2 regions of the Spirosoma humi genome follow, and region 2 is predicted to be linked to the other one. Evidence: riboswitches for the same ligand, from Rfam matches in the RefSeq annotation. Region 2 holds a riboswitch; the other holds the start of a gene.
What was found. A riboswitch is a leader RNA that binds a small molecule or an ion and turns the genes downstream of it on or off. The one in region 2 is predicted to bind S-adenosylmethionine.

Region 1: it holds a riboswitch for S-adenosylmethionine, as region 2 does, so the genes downstream of both, ACYU8Y_RS23915 (O-acetylhomoserine aminocarboxypropyltransferase/cysteine synthase family protein) here and metH (methionine synthase) in region 2, are expected to answer to the same signal.

Annotation. Positions count from the first base shown of each region.
Region 1 covers NZ_BAAHBR010000017.1:405,899-412,026, reverse strand. The annotation lists gene ACYU8Y_RS23935 (lipase family protein) at 1-573, shown strand, start outside; gene ACYU8Y_RS23930 (esterase family protein) at 597-1,325, opposite strand; gene ACYU8Y_RS23925 (GDSL-type esterase/lipase family protein) at 1,400-1,993, opposite strand; gene ACYU8Y_RS23920 (homoserine O-acetyltransferase family protein) at 2,000-3,079, opposite strand; gene ACYU8Y_RS23915 (O-acetylhomoserine aminocarboxypropyltransferase/cysteine synthase family protein) at 3,173-4,486, opposite strand; SAM riboswitch class I at 4,697-4,800, opposite strand; gene ACYU8Y_RS23910 (DciA family protein) at 4,990-5,316, shown strand; gene ACYU8Y_RS23905 (polysaccharide deacetylase family protein) at 5,388-6,128, opposite strand, start outside.
Region 2 covers NZ_BAAHBR010000008.1:848,475-854,602, reverse strand. The annotation lists gene ACYU8Y_RS12295 (fasciclin domain-containing protein) at 240-791, shown strand; gene metH (methionine synthase) at 881-4,666, opposite strand; SAM riboswitch class I at 4,773-4,880, opposite strand; gene ACYU8Y_RS12285 (SxtJ family membrane protein) at 4,955-5,317, opposite strand; gene ACYU8Y_RS12280 (DUF5989 family protein) at 5,322-5,471, opposite strand; gene ACYU8Y_RS12275 (SGNH/GDSL hydrolase family protein) at 5,490-6,128, opposite strand, start outside.

The DNA of each region.
Region 1 (6,128 bases), on a different contig from region 2:
ATCGCTTATCTTCTGACCGCCCACCTGAAAAGTTTACAGAAGCAGTCGCGGCTTCCCGCCGATATTCAATTCAAGACCTATTGCAGCGCGGGCCCTAAACCGGGAAATCTGTATTTCGCCTACGAATACGAAGCCGCTACGCAACAGGGCTGGGGTTATAATGTCGTTAACTCGGCCGATTGGGTGCCCGAGGTACCTTTCTCCATTCAAACAATCAACGATGTCAATACCACAAACCCATTCAAAGGAGCACCAGCCCTGATCAAAAAACAGAAGTTACCCCAGCGCATTGTACTCAAATACATTTACAATAGCCTGAGTAAACCGGCGCTGAAGGCCCAGAAAAATTACCAGAAATACCTGGGATGGCTGGCGTCAAAAACGGTCAGGAAAAACCTTACCGGCTACGTGGCCCCTGATTATTACAGCAGCAGTGATTACGTACGAACCGGAACGACAGTTGTCTTAAAGGCAGATAATGAGTATTTTAAAAAGTATCCGGATAGTGAAGAGAAGATTTTCACGCACCATTTTCACCCGCCTTATTTGTACCTGGCCGAAAAGCTACCTTAACGTGTTATCGGAGCAAACCGTTTCTACAAATATAATTGCGCCATCTTCTGCCAATCGCTGGCCTGGTGCGCCCGCCCTTCCCATACATACAGTTCGTGGGCAATTTGCTTAGCCTGCAGGGAAGAACTCAACGTGATATTGCTGCCCAGAAATGGGTCTTCAGCACCAATTGTCATCACAATTTGCAGCCGACGCAGCGAATCGAGCAAAACGGCATCGTCCAGGTTGGGAAGGAAATGGTTGGGGCTGTGAAAATAAATTTCGTCGTCGTAGTAATCATCAAATAGGCCACGGAATTCCCCTACCGGCTCGGACAGATTATAACGTCCGCTGAAAGCGACAACCTTGCCAAACCACTGGGGATGCCGAAAAGCAATGTTCAACGCATGGTAGGCACCCAGGCTACAGCCGTGCGAAATCATAAATGGTTGTGGGTTTTTGAGTCGGGACAGGGGCAGTACTTCGTTGATAATGTACTGTTCATACTGTCCATGCCTGCGAATGCGATCGTGGGGATGTGCGGAATGATTGTAGATACTTTCGCGGTCTATACTATCCACGCAGTAGAGTTGCAGCCACCCATTCTCGATTTTTTCGGCCAGCGCATCTACCAGACCTAACGATTCATATTCATAGAACCGCCCACGACGAGTGGGAAATACCAGCACACGTGCGCCCGCATGGCCCAAAATAAGCAGTTCCATGTCGCGGTTCAGGTTGGGGCTAAACCATTTATGATACTCACGGTGCATAACGACGGTATTAGGTACCTGTGAAATTGCACTAATTAAGGAGAACCTCAACGACGGTGTGGGTAAACAAATCGTTAAAAAATCTGGGCCTGTTGTTGCAAAGCCTGTTGCCATGCCTGGTAACCAACCGGATTCAGATGCAATCCATCATTTTCGAAAAATTCCCGGCGTGGTTTGCCATCAGCCGCCAGCAAGGGCGTCGTCATGTCGACATAGTGGCAATCCGGCAATCTGGCTAACTCGTTACGAATCAATTTGTTCGTCTCCAGAATCTGTCTGGAAATACCCCAACGGGCAGGGCTGACTTTGATCGACAAAAAATACCAGGGTACGCCGGGTAGCAACCGGCTCATTTTTTCGGCGAAAGCGCAAAAAAACAAATAAACTTCCTGAGGATGACGGCCATCGCCGAGGTCATTATCCCCAGCGTAAAAAACCAGCGATTGGGGGGCAACCGGAACGATCAGTCGCTCGAAAAACCAGGTGCAAGCGGCTAATGTTGACCCACCAAAGCCTAAATTCAATGTCTTGCTGTCGGGGAAATCCTGCGCCAGCGTTGCCCAGAGCCGAATGGATGAACTCCCGTAAAAAACAACCCGATTGGTTGCCTGTGGTGTAACGGCTACTCTATTTTCTACTTCTCGAACGTCGGCTTCGTACCAGACCATAATGCACTATTTAACCGACGGATTGCTGTTTATCAACGAGTTGGTTGTCGGAACCACGGCAGATGAAGCTGCACTCGCCATCCACTTCCGGATAATGCCCGTCAGTGGTCTGAATTCAATTAAAAACCCATCGTGCCCATACAACGAGTCGATTTCTTCGTAGGACGCATTGGGAATGTGCCGGGCCAGAAACTGCTGTTCAGATGGCGGAAAAAGCAGATCAGACCGAATACCAACCACCAGTGTTCGGGCTTTCACTTGCCCCAGTGCATTCAGAATACTGCCCCGGTTCCGCCCTACATTATGCGAATCCATTACCTTCGACAGTACCCAGTAAGTAAATGCATTAAACCGGTCGGCCAGTTTTTCGCCCTGATAACGCTGGTACCCTGCTGCTTTAAACCCATCTAATTGCTCATTGTTATCCAAAGCCTGGGTAAATCCGTAAGTATCATAGTTTCGATACGAAATCATGGCCATGGCCCGGGCGGCTTTCATGCCTGCCAGGCCAGCATCGTCGCGTTGTTCAGCCCAGGTCGGGTCCGCTTCAATTGCCATCCGCTGCGCTTCGTTGAACGCGATACACCAGGGAGACGCAATGGCGCTGGACGCTATCAACACCAGATTTTCGATCAGACCCGGTTGCAAAATAGCCCATTCCAGGGCTTGTTCACCCCCGACTGATCCGCCAAGGCAGGTATGGATTTTTTCGATTCCTAACTCCTGGCGCAGTAAGTCTAGAGCCGCCACCATATCGCGGATCGTCACCATCGGAAAATCGTGGTGATAGGTTCTGCCCGTCACCGGATTGACCGACAACGGCCCCGTAGATCCATAACACGAGCCAAGGACATTGGCGCAGATTATAAACTTCTGTTCAGGGTCGTAGTATTTACCCGGTCCCACCATACCCCCCCACCAGTCGCCCGCGTCGGCATCACCTGTTAAGGCATGACAAATCCAAACAACATTAGACTGATCGCTGTTGATGGTACCGCGTGTGGTATACGCCAGCCGGAATCCCGGCAAGCTTTCCCCCGATTCGAGCGGAAACGAATACTTATAATCGAAATAGCTAAGGTTCAATCAAGTCTATAATTTGTCGTTTGTGATTTGCCGTTGCCTATGCTGCTGATCAATAGAGCCGCTAAGCGCAGGCAACGGCAAACCACAAACGGTTTAACCAAGAACCGGTTCGGCAATTTTGGCGAAAGCCTGCTCGAAGTCAGCTTTAATATCGTCGATATGTTCAATACCCGCCGACACGCGCAGTACTCCTACCGCAACGCCCGCACTAGCCTGCTCCAGTTCACTTAACTGTTGGTGCGTCGTAGCGGCAGGGTGGATAATCAACGTTTTCGAATCTCCGACGTTGGCCAGGTGGCTCACCATTTTCAAATTGTTTACAAACTGATCGGCGGCCTCGCTGCTTCCTTTCACTTTAAAAGAAAAAACACCCCCGAAACCGCGCTTCAGGTATTTTTTAGCCAGATCGTGGTAAGGGCTGCTTTCCAGACCTGGGTAGTTGACGGCTTCGACCTGCTCATGCTGTTCGAGCCATTGCGCCAGCGCCAGCGCGTTCTGCACCGTACGATCGACCCGCAGGGACAGCGTTTCGACACCCTGCAACAACAGGAACGAGTTAAATGGACTAATGGCCGGCCCCCAGTCACGCAGCCCTTCTACACGGGCCCGAATAATAAACTGGATATTGCCAAACGGGCCACCAACCCCAAAAACATCGCTGAATACCAGACCGTGATAGCCTTCTGACGGCTCACTGAACTGCGGGAACTTACCGTTGCCCCAATTGTAGTTTCCACTGTCGATAATAACGCCCCCAATGCTGGTACCATGACCACCAATCCACTTCGTTGCCGATTCGACTACCACGGCCGCTCCGTGTTCGATAGGCCGGAAAAGGTAACCACCCGCCCCAAACGTGTTATCCACGATCAGGGGCAGATCGTGCTCTTTTGCCAACGCAGCAAACGCATCGAAATCGGGAATATTGAATCCTGGGTTACCAATTGTTTCGAGGTAGATCGCTTTGGTTTTTTCATCGATCAGCCTGGCAAACGACTCGGGTTTGTCTCCATCCGCGAAGCGGGCTTCGATACCAAGCCGTTTGAATGAAACCTTGAATTGGTTGTAGGTTCCCCCGTACAGAAATGAGGTCGTCACAAAGTTGTCGCCCGCACTAAGAATGTTGCTCAGGGCAATAAACTGAGCCGCCTGACCCGACGCTACCGCCAACGCAGCCACCCCGCCTTCGAGAGCTGCAATACGCTTTTCAAATACGTCGGAGGTAGGATTCATGATCCGGCTATAAATGTTGCCGAATGCCTTCAGCGCAAACAAATCGGCACCATGTGCCGAGTCATTAAAGACAAAAGAGGTGGTTTGATAAATGGGAACAGCACGAGCGTTGGTTGTCGGGTCGACCTCTTGACCAGCGTGCAGTTGAAGGGTATCAAAATGTAGTTCAGCCATGGTTTTAGAAATAGGTTTGATTTATCGATTGTGGTTCGCAGCAGGCTAGCCGCACTGGCGCTGCATTCCGGCAACGTCAACCGACAACCTGTCGACCATCAAGGTAGTGTTGAACACGACAAACCCTCCCGGTTTTCGTGGCGATTGGTGAAGATTGCTTAGTAAGCCCCGGAGGACATACAGTGCTGCAGATAAAGCATGTGTATTACCGATTTATAGTCCCTAAATAACTTTAGGCAGGAGTTAGCACCTTGCCATGCGGTAGGTTGCCAGCGGTTCACAGAGCCTGATCTCTCCTCGCTTCTTTATAAATCAACGCGCGTCGTAAGGCATAGAAGCGACGCGTTGCTATTGACTTGATGGCGCAAGTATACTAGCCAAACGGCGTGAATCCAAACACCACTTCTTTTTTCTGCACGATTAACTTTTTTTAATACAGCACGCTTACCGCTGCTCAATTAAGTCGATTCATTGTTTACTTTTGTAGTACGAACCCCTCCATCATGAACCAGACGTACCGCTATAATCGTGAAAATGCCACCCGTGTGGCCGGAGTTACGTCTTTAAAAGATGCGATCGGGCAATTGTTGAAAGCCTATCAGCTTCAAACCCGGTTCAACGAAACGTACCTTGAAGCCTTCTGGGGGCGTATGATGGGGCCATCCATTGCCTCCCGTACAAACCGGCTTTATGTTCGGGATCGTAAGCTCTATATTGAAATTGCGTCAGCCCCTCTTCGTAACGAACTCGTCAACGCCAAGCAGAAACTCATTCAGCTGGTCAATAAAGATATGGGTACGGAAGTGATCGACGATGTCATTTTCATCTAGATAGCCATCCCAAACGCAGAAGGGCGCACAGTGTCAATGCTGTGCGCCCTTCTGCGTTTTTATACTTTGCACTACATTACTTTCCCAACGGATGTGTGCAGGCTTAGCGTTTCGGCAAATTCACCCATCGTCATGAACTGGCCGAGCGGTTTCAGGTAGCGCAGCAGTTTCTCGACCCGATCGAGCAATTCGTCCCGCGAATGCCGGCGAACATAGGCCGGAATTTTTTCGTAAGCCGACAAATCCGTAAACTCCCAGGGGTGAACATACAGATTCAGAAAGCCGTCGGAACGGAGCGTTTGGCGGCAAAGCTGTTTGTAATAGGCAAACGGAAAATTTTTCAGGCTTAACCAGAACAGCGGCAAGCGGAGTGTGGGGGTTACCGAAGCTGGAATTTGCCAAACTCCCGATTCGCGGAATGGGTGACGGGGCTCGCCCCAGTGGTTGTATCGACCAGGCAACCAGGTAGGATGCAGGGACGAGTTGTAGCGGTAGCCAGCTTGGTGCACGTCTTCCGGGTCAACGAACCCCATTCTTGCCCGACGGAAACCCGTTACGGGTTGTTTTAGTAAGGCTTCCAGCGCCAATCGGGACTTCAGAAGATCGGCGGGCTCGAACGTCGTATGAAAATAGCCGTGCGAGGCAATTTCGTGTTTTCGGGCCAGGGACCGAATCAAAGCAGGCTCGTGAAGGGCGTAATTAGCCGTTGTAAACAGCGTTGTTCGGGCACCAACTTCTTCGAACCGCTCGGCCAGGAGGGTTAACCCACGCGTTGAAACGGCTACTTGTTCACGTAAAGGAATCGCGTGGCC
Region 2 (6,128 bases):
ACGTAAAAATACGCATCCCCTATAAACATTTCGCTTACTCATTTATAGTAAATTTCGTCTTTAATAAATTTCCAAGCGCCAGCAATTATACATCATAACTAATTGCAAACCAACACCTTGAAAAAAGTTTTGATTAAATTAAATCCAAGTGACACCGTAGTACCGTAAGTCTTCCCGTTGTCGACAAACAGAGTAATAACAGTCAGTACACATTCCAACTTTTTAAAAAGAATAACAACATGAAGACGCTTAAATTATTATTTTCTATAGTCGCCTTGTCGGCAATTAGTCAGGTTTCGTTTGCGCAGGAAAAGACAGTAACGGTTGGCGGTGCGCCCATGTACCCATCGAAAAATATCATCGAGAATGCCGTGAACTCGAAAGATCATACCACCCTGGTTACGGCTGTTAAAGCGGCTGGTCTGGTTGAGACACTATCAGGTCCTGGCCCGTTTACGGTGTTTGCTCCAACAAACAAAGCCTTCGACAAACTGCCAAAAGGCACCGTTGAAACGCTGGTAAAACCAGAAAATAAATCAACACTGACAGGTATTCTTACCTACCATGTTGTACCCGGTAAAATGAGTTCGGCTGATCTGGCGAAAGCCATTGCCGATGGTGGTGGAAAAGCCAATCTGAAAACAGCTTCGGGGGGTACATTGACCGCCAAAATGAAGGGCAAGAAAATTGAACTGGTGGACGAAAAGGGGGGCACAGCCACGGTTACGATTGCCGATGTCAACCAGTCGAACGGTGTTATTCACGTTATCGACTCGGTATTGATGCCTTAAACAGACATTACTCTTTATCCAACTGAATAGAAAATGCCCGGCCAACTGGTCGGGCATTTCGCGTTTATACTTGCCTTCGTATCAGAAACCTACGCGTCATAACTCAGCACGGGACTGAGCCATTTTTCGATTTCCTCGACGGGTTTATTTTTCCGTTGCGCGTAGTCCAGCACCTGGTCTTTATTGATTTTACCAACGGCGAAATACTTCGATTCGGGATTCGAGAAGTAGAAGCCGCTCACCGATGAAGCCGGATACATAGCATAGCTTTCCGTTAACTCAATGTCAATTTTGTTGGCATCCAGCAAGTCAAATAACGTCTGTTTCTCCGTATGATCCGGACAAGCCGGGTAGCCCGGTGCGGGCCGGATTCCCTGATACGCTTCTTTGATCAATTGCTCGTTAACCAGATTTTCGTCCGTCGCATACGGCCAGAACTCTTTCCGAACGCGCTCGTGCATCCGTTCGGCAAAGGCCTCGGCCAGCCGGTCGGCAATGGCTTTCACCATGATGCTGTTGTAATCGTCATGATCTTGCTCGTATTTATCGAGCAGCGCTTCGATACCAATCCCCGCCGTTACGGCAAAGCCACCGATGTAATCTTCCCGACCACTCTCCAGCGGAGCAATAAAGTCCGACAGGCAGAAGTTTGGTAAGCCCGGTGCTTTTTGATTCTGCTGACGCAGGAAATGGAGTACCGTTTTTGTATCGTAAATCAGCTCGCCAGCCGGGGTCACCGCCGTTTGCGACTGCGCCTTGCTGATTTTATATTCGATATGCTGGTGGGAACCATGCCGTTCACAGGGAATATCACGTACGTATTCTTCGAAGTCGTGCAAGAGCACGTCGTCGTCGGCGGAGTTAGCGGGATAGAACCCGACTACGGCTTTCGCTTTCAGCAATTTCTTATCGACAATTTCCTGTAAAAGCTGATTGGCATCGTCGAATAACTGTTTGGCTTCTTTACCAACGATAGCATCGTCGAAAATAGCGGGGTATTTTCCGTGCAACTGCCATGTTTGGAAAAACGGGGTCCAGTCGATGTAGTCGACTAATTCGGCAATGTCGTAATCCTCAAAATACCGGTTACCCAGGAACGTTGGCTTGGTTGGCTCGAAAGTAGTCCAGTCGATTTGCGTACGGTTCTCGCGCGCCTTGGAAATAGTCAGACTAGCTTTTTCCTTTTGCCGCTTGGCATGGTCTGCACGCAGTTTGACGTACTCGGCCTTAATCTCAGTAAAGATTTTTTCCTTCGTACCATCCGTTTCACTAACGAGCTTCCCGGCAACGGGTACGCTCCGGCTGGCATCCAGTACGTGAACAACGGGACCCGAGTAGTGTGGGTCAATTTTAACGGCCGTGTGAATACGAGACGTAGTAGCGCCACCAATCAGTAACGGCATCGTAAAGCCCTGCCGCTCCATTTCCTTGGCAACGCCGACCATCTCGTCCAGAGAGGGTGTAATCAGCCCACTCAGACCAATAATATCGACATTGTGCTCGCGGGCCGCATCCAGAATTTTCTGGGTAGGCACCATGACGCCAAGGTCAATAATTTCGTAATTGTTACACCCCAGCACCACACCGACGATGTTTTTACCGATGTCATGTACATCGCCCTTGACGGTGGCCAGCAGGATTTTCCCGGCCGAAGATGACCCCTCTCCCGACTTCTCCGCTTCGATGAATGGGGTCAGGTACGCTACGGCTTTTTTCATAACCCGTGCGGATTTAACAACCTGCGGCAGGAACATTTTACCCGCCCCAAACAGATCACCAACGATGCTCATGCCATCCATGAGCGGGCCCTCAATGACATGCAGCGGCCGCTCGACCTGCAGGCGAACCTCTTCCACATCCTGATCGATGTAGTCCGTAATACCTTTGATGAGCGCGTGTTTCAGGCGTTCCCGGACGGGTTCGAGCCGCCAGCTTTCGTCCTGTACAATAGCTTTTCCTTTGGCTTTTACCGTTTCGGCAAAATCAACCAGGCGTTCGGTGGCATCGTCCCGACGATTGAGCAGGACATCTTCACAACGCTCCAGCAGTTCTTTTGGAATGCTGTCGTACACTTCCAGTTGACCGGCGTTCACGATACCCATATCCATACCCGCCCGGATGGCGTGGTACAAAAAGGCCGAGTGCATGGCTTCCCGAACGACATCGTTGCCCCGGAAACTAAACGAAATATTGGATACGCCACCGCTTACTTTGGCCAGCGGCAGGTTCTGCTTGATCCAGCGGGTGGCGTTAATAAAATCGACCGCGTAGTTATTGTGTTCTTCGATACCCGTGGCAACGGTCAGAATGTTCGGATCGAAAATAATGTCCTGCGGGGCAAAATGAACCTTATCGACCAGAATCCGGTAAGCGCGTTCGCAAATCTGGATACGCCGTTCGTAGGAGTCGGCCTGGCCACTCTCATCGAAGGCCATCACCACGGCAGCCGCACCGTAGCGTTTTACCAGTTGGGCGCGTTCGATGAAGGCGTCTTCGCCTTCTTTAAGCGAGATCGAATTGACAATCGCCTTGCCCTGCACGCACTTTAGACCAGCCTCAATGACTTCCCACTTCGACGAATCGACCATGATGGGAACCCGGGCAATATCCGGTTCGGCAGCAATCAGGTTCAGAAACGTAGTCATGGCTTCTACCGAATCCAACATGCCTTCGTCCATGTTGATGTCGATCACCTGGGCGCCCCCTTCTACCTGTCCGCGAGCAATGCTGAGGGCTTCATCGAAGTTTCCTTCTTTGATAAGCCGGGCAAACTTTTTGGAACCCGTTACGTTAGTCCGTTCACCAACGTTCAGAAAGTTGGTTTGCTCTGTAATCTTGAGCGGCTCCAACCCGCTCAATTTCTGGTAGGGTTCCGGCTCCGGTAACTGCCGGGGTGGGTATTTGGCGGCTACATCGGCAATGGCCCGGATGTGATCGGGTGTTGAGCCGCAGCAACCGCCAACGATATTGACAAAGCTGCTTTTGATGAAATCCTCCATCTGCAACGCCATCATATCCGGCGTTTCGTCGTATTCCCCAAATTCATTGGGTAAACCCGCGTTCGGATAGGCCGACGTGAAGAAAGGCGCTTCCTGCGAGAGTGTTTGTATATATGGCCGCATCAGGGCAGCTCCCAGCGCACAGTTAAGCCCCACACTCAGTAAAGGCAAGTGCGAAACAGAATACAAGAACGCTTCCGTTGTCTGCCCCGATAAGGTTCGACCACTGGCATCCGTAATAGTGCCCGAAATCATGATCGGCAGGGCGGTCTTCTGAGGATTTAAATTAAAATACTTGTCGATGGCGAACATAGCTGCTTTCGCGTTGAGCGTATCGAAGATGGTTTCGACGAGCAGCAGATCCGATCCGCCATCCACCAAACCGCTTACTTGCTCATAATACGCATTAACCAGATCATCGAACGTAACCGCCCGGTAAGCCGGGTTATTTACATCGGGCGAGAGCGAAGCCGTCCGGTTGGTCGGTCCCATCGCTCCGGCCACAAATCTTGGTTTGTCGGGTTGCTGGCGAGTCATCTCAACCGCCACTTCCTTAGCAATCCGGGCCGACTCATAGTTGAGTTCGTACGCCAGTTCCTCCATGTGGTAATCGGCCATGGCAATGGACGTAGCACTGAAGGTGTTGGTTTCAATAATATCAGCCCCAGCTTCGAGATATTGCTTGTGAATGGCCTGAATAATGTCGGGCCGGGTCAGCGACAGCAAATCGTTGTTTCCTTTCAGGTCATGCGGCCATTCCTGGAATCGCTCGCCCCGATAGTCCCCATCCGTCAGGTTATACCGTTGAATCATCGTTCCCATGGCCCCATCGAGGACCAGGATACGTTCGTGAAGAAGTTCGTGTATCGTTTTCAAAGGCAGTAATAGAAGGCGTGATCAGTAGTGTACCAACAACGGGTCCACTAAAAAAAATCCAATAAATAGAACCGCTTGGATACAGAAAGACAGATAGCTCGGGGCTAACTTATCTATCCCGCCATAAGACGGGAGGAAATTGGCACCATTTCCGGGGAGTGGTTGGTTGCCAAGACATCATCGGGTCCGTTCCCTCCGTCTTTCTGGATAAGCGTTTACAAAACTAAGCAAAAAAATCGGGCGCCCCGACAATCGAGACGCCCGAAATCAACATGCGTTTTTCGGCGCCTACCAGGCGTCTTCCATGTCCTGTTTCGTATACAGGTGATTTCGCTCGGTATAGAACGATGCGTTATCGGTACGCTTGATGGCCAGCGGATTCTTGGCCGTCATGCGATACAGCAGCGCGATGGGAAACAGGAAAACAAAGAACAGAATAGACAGAATGACTTTGCCGTTGATGTTCCCCAACACCTCAGCCAGTTTGAACCACGCCTTTACAATAAGATCACCGACGGCCGGAATGGCCAGACTCAGCACCCCTACAGCCACGGCTCCGTACAGAAACCAGGGCGATTTGGTGATAAAATACAGGACGACCAGCCCCGTTACGATAACAAGCTGGGCTTTTACTTTTTCGGTAATATCCATGTGTTTAGAACAGTGTGTAGATAAACGGAGCTACCGCCGAACCACCGCCAATGACGATCAGAACCCCAATGAGCAGCAATAGAATGATCATGGGGGCCAACCACCACTTTTTGCGCTGCTTCATGAATTTGAAAATATCCTCTAAGAATTCCATACTTTGATTTGAGTTTACTTATTTACTGTTAGATATCATCTGACCATTTCCCGGATTCGTCTGTACCAGCTTAAACAGTGCATCACCTACCCGTTGATTCACAATCGAACTGGCATGTCCATCGTTCCGGCCCACCACCCGATCCTTGGGCTCAATGTCGACCATTAGTTTTCCTGCGTCCAGAATCGGTACGTTGTTGATCTGGAAAAGAGTCACAACCGGCTTCACATACTCAGCTGTCTTCTCGATGTTGTGCGAAAATGGAAACATTACCACGTAGAAGCGGCAGTTGTGTTCTTTGGCGTAGGTGATAAACTTGGTAAGGTCGCTCAGGTGATCGTTGATGATAGCCGGTGTTCCGTAAGCCGTCCGCGCATAGACATCGAAGGGCGAGAAGTTGCCGTGCGGAAACTGCCAGTACAGGTAGTTGAGCAGGTACGACCGCTGAAACAACGATTGAATGGGGCGGGGCAGATCGGAGTAAGGCCGGAATCCCTGTGGAACCAGGCCATGCTCCAGCGCCACTTTTTCAATATCATTGGGAAAGTACTGTAGAATCAGAATGTCGGGCGTCTTGCCAAACTTCAACAGCCGGGCATACTCATCACGGGTATCCGAACCAGATATGCCAAGGTTGTAGGTCACGTATTGGCTGGT